DNA from 2 places in the Marinobacter sp. MA genome. Region 1 is predicted to be linked to the other one. Evidence: predicted binding sites of a transcription regulator. Region 1 holds the regulator's gene; the other holds the start of a gene.
What was found. The regulator sigma-54, encoded in region 1, starts transcription at its own class of promoters, with help from an activator protein. The targets are predictions, from matches to a motif close to ANTGGCATNNANNTTGCTNT.
Positions count from the first base shown of each region.

Region 2: the regulator sigma-54 is predicted to act here: its motif matches at 2,735-2,754, upstream of glnA (glutamate--ammonia ligase).

Region 1 covers NZ_CP103058.1:2,951,184-2,956,482, reverse strand. The annotation lists gene mgtE (magnesium transporter) at 1-650, opposite strand, end outside; gene NUW46_RS13670 (HPr family phosphocarrier protein) at 660-929, opposite strand; gene rapZ (RNase adapter RapZ) at 937-1,821, opposite strand; gene ptsN (PTS IIA-like nitrogen regulatory protein PtsN) at 1,850-2,320, opposite strand; gene hpf (ribosome hibernation promoting factor) at 2,408-2,716, opposite strand; gene NUW46_RS13650 (RNA polymerase factor sigma-54) at 2,817-4,337, opposite strand; gene lptB (LPS export ABC transporter ATP-binding protein) at 4,495-5,220, opposite strand; gene lptA (lipopolysaccharide transport periplasmic protein LptA) at 5,198-5,299, opposite strand, start outside.
Region 2 covers NZ_CP103058.1:781,525-786,823, reverse strand. The annotation lists gene pip (prolyl aminopeptidase) at 1-410, opposite strand, end outside; gene typA (translational GTPase TypA) at 536-2,347, opposite strand; gene glnA (glutamate--ammonia ligase) at 2,908-4,311, shown strand; gene NUW46_RS03620 (DUF4124 domain-containing protein) at 4,485-5,009, shown strand; gene glnL (nitrogen regulation protein NR(II)) at 5,264-5,299, shown strand, end outside.

The DNA of each region.
Region 1 (5,299 bases):
ACGGGAATCGGCTCGATGTCGGTATCCATCACTTCCCGCACGGTGGAGGCGGGGTTGGATACCAGCATCTTGGTAATCGGCAGCATGCCAATGAAATCATCCCTCCGGCTCACCACGATCAGACTGTCGGTCATGGGGGGAAGGTTGCGGTGTCGGCGAAGGTAGCGGAGTACAACGTCAATACTGATGTCCGGACGCACCGTGATGGTGTCCGTATTCATCAAGCCGCCGGCGGTGTCCTCCGGGTAGGAGAGCACTTCCTCAACCCGTTGCCGGTCCTGCTCGTCCATGGTCTCCAGGACTTCCTGGATGACCGTATCCGGCAGCTGCTGCAGCAGGTCCGCCAGGTCGTCGGATTCGAAATCCTCGATGATGTCGGCCAGTTCCTGGGCGTTCAACTGGCTCAGGAAGTAACCCCGGATATCATCGCTGAGATACTGGAGAACCTCGCCCTCCAGCTCTTTGTCTACCAGGTTCCAGAGCAGGGCACGCTGGCGGGGCGGAGAGGATTCGAGCAGATGGGCAATATCACTGGGGCTCAGGCCACCGTTCAGGATGCGGGCAACCTGTTTCAGTGCGCCACTGTCCAGGGCCTCGCTCAGTGAACGAAGGCGCTGGCGGGCCTGGCTTTTTTCCAGAATATCGGTCATGTGTCTATTTTACTCACCTTCGCCGAAATAATCGTTGATCAGTTCGGCCAGGGCCTCTATGGCCTGCTCTTCATCCGGACCATCGGCAATAAGCTCCACATCGGTCCCTTTGCTGGCGGCCAGCATCATCACCTGCATGATGTTTTTTGCGTCTACATCCCGGCCCTTGCCACTAATCCGCACACTGCTGTCGAATCTGGATGCCGTGTTAACGAGTTTGGCCGTGGCGCGCGCGTGCAAACCCAGCTTGTTGATGATGGTAATCGGGCGGCGAATCATGGTTCGATCAGATCTCTTCCCGGGTCTGAAGGTGTGGCAGTTCGGTATGGCGTACCTGCACATTGCTGTAGCGCTGCCGGAAGTAGTCGCCCAACTGCTCGCAAACATACACTGAACGGTGCTGGCCGCCGGTACAGCCAATGGAAATCGTCATATAGCTGCGGTTGCTGTCTGCGAAGGAGGGCAGCCAGGTATCCAGGAAGGCCTTCAGGTCGTCGATCATCTTCCGGCTCGCCGGTTCCTTTTCCAGAAATTCGATAACCGGCTGATCCGTGCCCACGTACTTCCGCAGACTGGTATCCCAGTAAGGGTTGGGCAAACAGCGGACATCGAAAACATAGTCGGAATCCAGCGGTACTCCGTGCTTGAAGCCAAACGACTGGAACAGCAGTGCCAGCTCCTGATCCTTCCGGCCAACAACTCTCTGCTTCACCATATCCCGAAGTTCGTACATCGACATACCGGTGGTGTTCACATACAGGTCGGAAAGCTTGGAAAGTGGTTCAAGCAGCTTCTTCTCGCTGGTAATGGCTTCCCTGAGGGAGGTCTTGTCGTCACTCAGCGGGTGTTTTCTGCGGGTGGCGTGGAAACGCTGGAGAAGTGACTGCTCGTCGGCATCAAGGAAGATAATTTCAACGGTAACCCCGGTCTCCTGGAGGCGCCGGTAAATTTCCTCGAAATTGGCGAGCTCGCCGGAAAGGTTGCGCGCATCAATGCTGACCGCCATCTTGCCGAGCCGGCCGGGCTTGGTCTGGCTCGCGGCTTCCCGGGTGAGAGGAAAAAGCAAGCCAATGGGAAGATTGTCGATGCAGTAGAACCCGAGGTCCTCCAGCACATGAAGCGCGGTACTTTTACCCGAACCGGACCTGCCACTGACGATAATCAGCTTCATGACCAAATCACCTCCACTGCAATGAAAATCAGCCGCCTGAGGCGGTCATGCGCTGGTACAGCGTGCCGGCGTCCTCACATTGCCGGAGGCGATCACAGAACGACCGCTCATTGAACTTCTCTGCCAGTTGGCTGAGCAGCTCCAGGTGTTCGCTGGTTGCCTCTTTCGGGACGATCAGGGCAAAAATCAGATCCACCGGCTGATTGTCGATGGCATCGAATTCAACGCTTTCTTCGAGCGTCATCAGCACGCCCACCACGTGATCAAGGCCCTCCAGGCGACAGTGGGGAATGGCGATCCCCTGGCCAATGCCGGTACTGCCCAGACGCTCACGGGAAATGAGGTTGTTGAAGAGCTGGGTCTCGCTGAGCGTATTGTCCTGGTGGTTTATTTGCTCGGCAATAAACTCCAGGGCCCGTTTCTTGCTGGACGCAGGTACCCTGCAGAGGGTGAGCTCCGGAACAAGAATAGTGTCTATGGTCAGGGATGTGTCGCTCATGGATCGACTGCGTTTCCGTTAAAAAAAAGGCTGCGACACGTTGTTCATGTCGCAGCTCGATTAGATGACTTGCATGAAAACAGCCAGTTAGCGAGAGCCGTTTCCGTGCATCCGGTCTACATTCTTTTCCTTGTGCTTGAGGATCTGGCGGTCCAGTTTATCGATCAGGGCATCGATGGCTGCGTACATGTCCTCGTTTTCTGCCTTTGCGTGAATCTCACCACCAACCACGTGCAACGTGGCTTCCGCAATCTGGCGCACCTTTTCCACTTCCAGGGTCACCTGGCAGTTACTGATGTGGTCGAAGTGACGCTCGAGCTTTTCGAACTTCTCTGAAACGTAATCTTTCAGTGCGGGAGTCAGTTCTACGTGATGGCCTGAAATATTGAGTTGCATAGGCGTCTCCTGTTGTCATCGTGCCGGCTCCCGGGAGCCGGTCTGGGTGCTGGCGCATTGTGCGCCGGCGAATACGGTGTTGCGCCCCGCACCGGGGTATTCAGACCAGCCGCTTGCGCTCGTTGGACGGCGGAATGTGCATGGCCTCCCGGTACTTTGCAACGGTGCGTCGCGCAACCTTGATTCCCTGTTCTCCTAGCATGGCTGCAATTTTACTGTCGCTCAACGGCTTTTTGGGCGTTTCCGCGGCAATCAGCTTCTTGATCATCGCCCGGATGGCCGTGGAGGAGCATTCGCCGCCCTCGTCAGTGCTGACGTGGCTGGAGAAGAAATATTTCAACTCGAAAATGCCCCTTGGGGTATGCATGTATTTCTGGGTGGTTACCCGTGAAATCGTCGATTCATGCATTTCTACCGCCTGGGCGATGTCTGAAAGAATCAGCGGCTTCATGGCTTCCTCGCCGTGATCCAGGAATCCCTGCTGGTGTTCGACAATACGGGTCGCCACTTTCAACAGGGTCTCATTGCGGCTTTGCAGGCTCTTGATAAACCACTTGGCCTCCTGCAACTGATCACGCAGGAAGGTGTTGTCGGCACTGCTGTCCGCACGCCTTATAAGTGAAGCATAGCTGGCATTCACCCGAATGCGCGGGGCAATTTCCGGATTCAGCTCAACACGCCAGCGGCCATTGTGCTTGCGAACGATAACGTCCGGAATGACATAGTCGGGTTCGGCGCGATCAATCACGTCGCCCGGCCGCGGGTTAAGGCCGGTGATCAGAGCCAGAACCTCTCGCAACTGGTCTTCTTTCAGACGGCTGCGCCGCAGCAACTGGGCGTAGTCACGGTTGCCCAGCAGATTGATGTAGTGGGTAATCACCAGTCGCGCCTGGGCCAGCCAGGGCGTCTCGGGTGGTAGCTGGTTGAGCTGGATCAGCAGGCATTCCTGCAGATCCCGGGCAAACACCCCTGGCGGATCAAAGTGCTGGAGGCGGTGCAAGACGGCTTCCACTTCATCCAGTTCCAGAGGGTCTTCCTCGTTCTCATCCAGCAGTCCGGCGTGGATTTCTTCCAGAGGGCTGGTGAGATAGCCGCGCTCATCCACAGCGTCCATCAGGGCATGGGCAATGGCCTGGTCCCGTTCACTCAGCGGGGTCAGATTGAGCTGCCATTCCAGGTGATCCTGAAGTGTTTCGGTGGGCGAGTTGCGGGTCTCGAAATCGTGATCGTTCTCGTCGTCGTTGCGGGCGGCCGGCGCGGGCGCGGACTGGTAGATGTCGTCCCAGGCGGTGTCTACCGGCAGGTCGTCCGGAATGTTGTCCGGAATGTCGTTTTCGGAGGACCAATCCGGGCCATTCTCTGATTCGTCCCAGTCGCTCGAAGGTTCCGGCGCTGACTCGGCCGCGGATTCTTTCTCGCTAGTCTCGCGCTCGTCGTTCTCGGCGGTTGCGTCAGCCTGATCATCGTCCTCGGATGTCTCCAGCATGGGGTTGGATTCCAGTGCCTGCTGGATTTCCTGTTGGAGGTCGAGGGTGGAGAGCTGGAGAAGCCGGATCGCCTGTTGCAGCTGGGGCGTCATGGTCAGGCTCTGACCCAGCTTTAACTGTAAGGAGGCTTTCATAACCATGGTTCAGGATCCGTCACTCATCAGCGCTTTGTGTCATAAGTCGTGAAAAATTCTATATATGCCGGTTACTTGCCGTCGTTTTATTTTACCCTAGCAAGTTCTTTGCCGAGTTTACTTGCTACAGGTCATCAAAACAATGAGCCTTTCGGTGTCACAGCCTGAATTCATCGCCCAGGTAGACTTCCTTGACTTGCTGGTTGGCCAAAATCGCATCGGCATTGCCGGAGGCGATGATGTGGCCTCCGGAGACAATGTAGGCGTTCTCGCAGATGTCCAGGGTCTCTCGCACGTTGTGATCGGTAATCAGAACGCCAATACCCTTGTCACGCAGATGCCGGATGATGTGCTTGATGTCGCTTACGGATATCGGGTCGACACCGGCGAAGGGTTCATCCAGAAGTATGAAGGCCGGTTCCATGGCCAGCGCCCGGGCAATTTCCACCCGTCGCCGTTCCCCTCCCGACAGGGCCATGCCAACGCTGTCCCGGATATGGGTTATGTGGAATTCTTCCAACAACTCCTCGAGCTTTTTCTCTCGATCCGCTTTGCCCAGCCCCCGACGGGTTTCGAGGATCGCCATGATGTTGTCGCGTACCGACAACTTGCGGAACACCGAGGCTTCCTGGGGCAGGTAACCGATGCCTTGCTGGGCGCGTCCGTGCATCGGCAGTGGCGTAATATCCCGGCTGTCGATGGTGATGCGGCCACGATCGGCAGGGACCAGACCGACGATCATGTAGAAGCAGGTGGTTTTCCCGGCGCCGTTGGGGCCAAGCAGTCCCACTATCTCCCCACTGCGAATTTCCAGGGAAACGTCGATCACCACTTTTTTCTGCTTGTAACTCTTTGCCAGGTTACTGGCTCTCAGAACTGCCATCGGTTTCCTGTCTGTCAGTGCGTCTGTCGGCGCTGCGTGGCTGAATCACCATCTCTACCCGGCCGCTGCCTTCGCCCGT
Region 2 (5,299 bases), 2.1 Mb from region 1:
AGAAATATGCCACGCAGAACCAGCCCGGACACTCGTTCCGGATGTGACTGGGCGTAAACAAGGCTCAGGGTCGACCCCCAACTGCCGCCGAACAGAAGCCACTTATCGATACCGAGGAACGAGCGTACCGCCTCCATATCCTCAACCAGCTTGTCGGTGCTGTTACCCTCGAGCTCTGCTAGCGGCGTGGAACGGCCGGCACCGCGCTGATCCATAAGAATAATCCGGAACCGCTCGGCATCGAAAAACCGCCGGTGATAGTCCTCGCACCCACCCCCCGGGCCACCATGAACAACGAGAACCGGCATCCCGTCGGGGTTTCCACTTTCTTCAACGTAGAGTTCATGCGGTGGATCAACGGCAATACGGTGCTGGGCGTTGGGTTTGATTTCCGGGTACAGGCTGAGCATGAAGCGCTCCGTTTAAAGGATTTATCCGGAGTTTAGCTTAAGCGAAAAGAAAGAGGCATTCCGTAGAGGGGAGTACAAAAGGAAATGGGGTCAGATGAAGACTTTCATCTGACCCCATAAAGACATTACTTCTTGCTGGCGCGCTTACGCTCGTTCTCGGTCAGAAGCTTCTTGCGCAGCCGGATGGACTTCGGCGTCACTTCCACCAGCTCATCGTCGTCAATGAACTCCAGCGCCTGCTCAAGCGTGAACTTGATGGGGGGCACCAGGCCAATGACTTCATCCTTGCCGGAGGCACGCATGTTGTCGAGCTTTTTAGCCTTAGTGGGGTTCACCACCAGGTCGTTGTCCCGGCTATGAATACCACACAGCTGCCCTTCATAGATCTCCTGCCCCGGATCCAGGAACAGCTTGCCGCGGCTCTGCAGGGTTTCCAGCGAGTAGGTCAGCGCGGTACCCGTAGCCATCGACACAATGACGCCGTTCTGGCGGCTGGTAACGTCCCCAACCTTGATCGGGCCATAGTGGCTGAACGTGGACGTAAGGATGCCGGTACCTGAGGTCATGGTCAGGAAGGTATTCCGGAAACCAATCAGGCCGCGAGCGGGAATGGTGTAGTCCAGACGCATCCGGCCCTTGCCATCCGGCACCATGTTGGTCAGGTCGCCCTTGCGCAGCCCCATTTGCTCCATGACGGCACCCTGGTGCTGCTCTTCGATATCCACGATAACGTTCTCGTACGGCTCCTGCTTTTCACCGTCCACTTCCTTGATAACCACTTCCGGCCGGCCAACCGCCAGCTCGAAGTTCTCGCGACGCATGTTCTCGATCAGAACGGACAGGTGCAACTCACCACGGCCGGATACCTTGAACTTGTCGGCAGAGTCACCTTCCTCAACACGCAGCGCAACGTTATGCAGCAGTTCTTTTTCCAGACGCTCCTTGATGTTCCGGCTGGTAACGTACTTGCCTTCCTTGCCGGCAAACGGCGAATCGTTGACCTGGAAGGTCATGGATACGGTCGGCTCATCCACCGTCAGTGCCGGCAGCGCTTCAACGTTGGCCTGGTCACAAAGGGTGTCGGAGATGAACAGCTCATCCATACCGCTGACACAGACAATGTCTCCAGCCTGGGCTTCGTCCACCTCGACCCGCTGCAGACCGGAATGCCCCATGATCTTTAGGATGCGGCCGTTGCGCTTTTTGCCGTTGGCGCCAATAGCGGTTACCGGCGAATTGGTCTTGATCTTGCCGCGCATGATACGGCCGATACCGATCACGCCAAGGAAGCTGTTGTAATCCAGCTGGGAAATCTGCATCTGGAACGGGCCGTCCGGGTCGACATTGGGTGCCGGGACATGGTCAACAATCGCCTGGAACACGGCATCCATGTTGTCATCCAGCTTTTCGTGATCCAGCCCGGCAATGCCGTTCAGGGCGCTGGCGTACACAATCGGGAAGTCCAACTGCTCGTCAGTGGCGCCCAGGTTGTCAAACAGGTCGAATACCTGATCCACAACCCAATCCGGACGGGCGCCAGGACGATCGATCTTGTTAACCACAACGATCGGACGCAGCCCCGCGGCAAACGCCTTCTGGGTAACGAAACGTGTCTGGGGCATGGGGCCGTCGATGGAATCAACAACCAGCAGCACGCAATCCACCATGCTCATGACCCGCTCAACTTCACCACCGAAATCTGCGTGGCCCGGTGTGTCGACAATATTGATGTCGTAGCCATTCCATTTCAGAGCGGTGTTTTTCGCCAGGATGGTAATGCCCCGCTCTTTTTCCTGATCATTGGAATCCATGACCCGCTCGCTATCGAGCTCTTTGCGCTCCAAAGTGCCTGACTGGCGCAAAAGCTGGTCTACGAGCGTGGTTTTACCATGGTCAACGTGGGCGATAATGGCGATATTACGAAGTTTCTCAATCACAAAAATATTCCTGCGGCATGCACTCAATGACCTGAGAAGGTCGTTCGCAGGGGGAATCCCAGCACATGCCGTCTCAAATCCGTAAAATGAACTCATTCACCGGAGCTGGCTGCCCGGCACCCTGCACGGTGCTTTCCGATCATGGACCTGAAAATGACAGGGTAAAAAATGAAGCGGCGCGCAGTATAGCGAAAAGTCTGTGTCGTTAATATGAAGAAAAACGCCTATTCTTCATACAGCGGGCGCGCACCTCATTGGGGCGACCACCTCATAAATGCACCAACAAGGTGCACCATTTGGGTGCAGGTTTTCGGTGGAGGGCGCATCATTTCCTTCTAATATGCCCCAAACCCTTGCAGTTGCGCCGTTCTGGCGCATGCCCTAAAAATTGGCAAGCGCCTTGCTTTATCGAAATCAGCCGAAATTTACAGGTAAGACGCAACGGCATTTGCTAAGCTGCGCAAACCTGAGAAACAGATCGGAACCCGATAACCCGGGCGATCCGGCGCCACGAACATGAATACAGCCGCCTGTGCGGTATAACTTACGGAGCATGCACAATGTCCAAGACAGTTGATTTGATCAAAGAACACGAAGTCAAATGGGTTGACCTGCGCTTCACTGACAGCCGCGGTAAAGAGCAGCACGTTACACTGCCTGCCACCGAAGTAGATGAAGACTTTTTCGCAGACGGCAAGATGTTTGACGGCTCCTCCATCGCGGGCTGGAAAGGCATCAACGAATCCGACATGATCCTGATGCCGGACGACGAGACTTCCGTACTCGATCCGTTCACCGAAGAGACCACAGTAAACATCACCTGCAACATCGTAGAGCCTTCTACTATGCAGGGTTACGAGCGTGACCCACGCTCCGTTGCCCGTCGCGCAGAGGAATACCTCAAGTCTACCGGCATCGCAGACGGTGCCCTGTTCGGCCCCGAGCCCGAGTTCTTCGTGTTTGACTCCGTAAAATGGAACGTCGACATGCAGGGTGCGATGTACCACATCCACTCTGAAGAAGCCGCCTGGGTTTCCGGCGAAGATTTCGATCGCAACAACATCGGTCACCGCCCGGGCGTAAAAGGCGGTTACTTCCCGGTTCCGCCGGTTGACAGCCTCCACGACCTGCGTGGCGCCATGTGTGCGGCCATGGAGTCCATGGGACTGGAAATCGAAGTGCACCACCACGAAGTGGGCACCGCTGGCCAGTGTGAAATCGGCGTTGGCGCCAACACTCTGACCCGCAAAGCAGACGAAGTTCAGATCCTGAAGTACTGCGTGCACAACGTGGCCCACGCCTACGGCAAGACCGCCACTTTTATGCCCAAGCCGGTTGTCGGCGATAACGGTTCCGGCATGCACGTTCACATGTCCCTGAGCAAAGACGGCAAGAACCTGTTTGCCGGTGACAGCTACGCTGGCCTGAGCGAAACCGCTCTGTACTACATCGGCGGTGTGATCAAGCACGCCAAGGCCATCAACGCCTTCACCAACAGCTCCACCAACTCTTACAAGCGTCTGGTTCCGGGCTTTGAAGCTCCGGTTATGCTGGCCTACTCTGCCCGTAACCGTTCAGCCTCTATCCGTATCCCGTATGTGAACAGCCCGAAAGCGCGTCGTATCGAAGTTCGCTTCCCTGATCCGTCTGCCAACCCGTACCTGGCGTTTGCAGCGCTGATGATGGCTGGCCTCGACGGTATCCAGAACAAGATCCACCCTGGCGATGCCATGGACAAGGATCTGTACGACCTGCCGAAAGAAGAAGCCCTGAGCATTCCGACCGTGGCCGAGACTCTGTCCGAAGCCCTGGACTGCCTGGAAGCAGATCACGAGTTCCTGACTCGTGGTGGCGTATTCACCGAAGACATGATCGCAGGCTACGTTGATCTGAAGCGCGGTGAAGTCGAGAAACTGAACATGACCACTCACCCGATCGAGTTCGACCTGTACTACTCCTGCTAACACCTCGCTTTAGAGGAAAGCAGACAAGCCCCGCCTTCGTGCGGGGCTTTTTTGTGAGCAGCCGCACAGTGCCTGGAGCCCTTAACGATATGTAACCAACATCAGGCTCTGCAGGCGTTGAAAAGACTCCGGGCGCCGCCGATAATCGAGGAAACCCAATAACAGGTGAGCTTATGAATCCAAAGTCTGGATTGGTTGCCGGCCTTTTCTTTTTGCTGGCGGTTCCCGTCTCTGCCGAGGTTTACCGAAATGTCGATGCCTACGGCAACGTCACCTACTCTGACGAGCCAAGCGAGGGCTCTGAAGCGGTCCAGGTCAAGCCAGTCACGACCATCACATTGCCCAAGCCAGAAGTTGTTCAGGAAACCGAAAAGCTGCGCGAAGAGGTGCAGCGGGAAGGCGCGGCTTACGACAGCGTCTCGTTCGCCTATCCAGACAACAATCAGGCGTTCCATAGTGGCAGCGGCGACGTACAGTTCGAGGTCCGTAGCACACCCGGGCTCCAGCCTGGTCACAAATACGAAGTCACGCTGGACGGGCAGCCAGTCGGCCAGAGTACTTCTGGCTCGATCACCGTCAACAACGTCTTCCGTGGAACCCATGAAGCCCGCGTCCACATCGTGGATGAAAACGGAGTTCAGGTGAAAACCGGCTCACCGATCACCTTCACCGTTCACCGCCCTTCCGCATTGAACTAACCAAACCTGCCTAACAATTCGCACTATTTTGGTGCTCACGCACCAGAAAAAAGCCATACTCTGATCAGCAACGGGGCGCATTTTCCGGACTGGTCAGAGGGATTTCTCCCATTTGCACCAGCTTACGGCACTTTTCAGCGCCAATAAGCCCCTCTGCCCGCACTTTGCCCACTCATTCGTGAACCGGGTTCAAAGTGGTTCGCTTTTTGCAAAACTCCGGAGGTCACACTATGTCGAACCAACGGGATTCACGCATGGCACTGCCTTCGGCCCATCAAACCGGATACAAG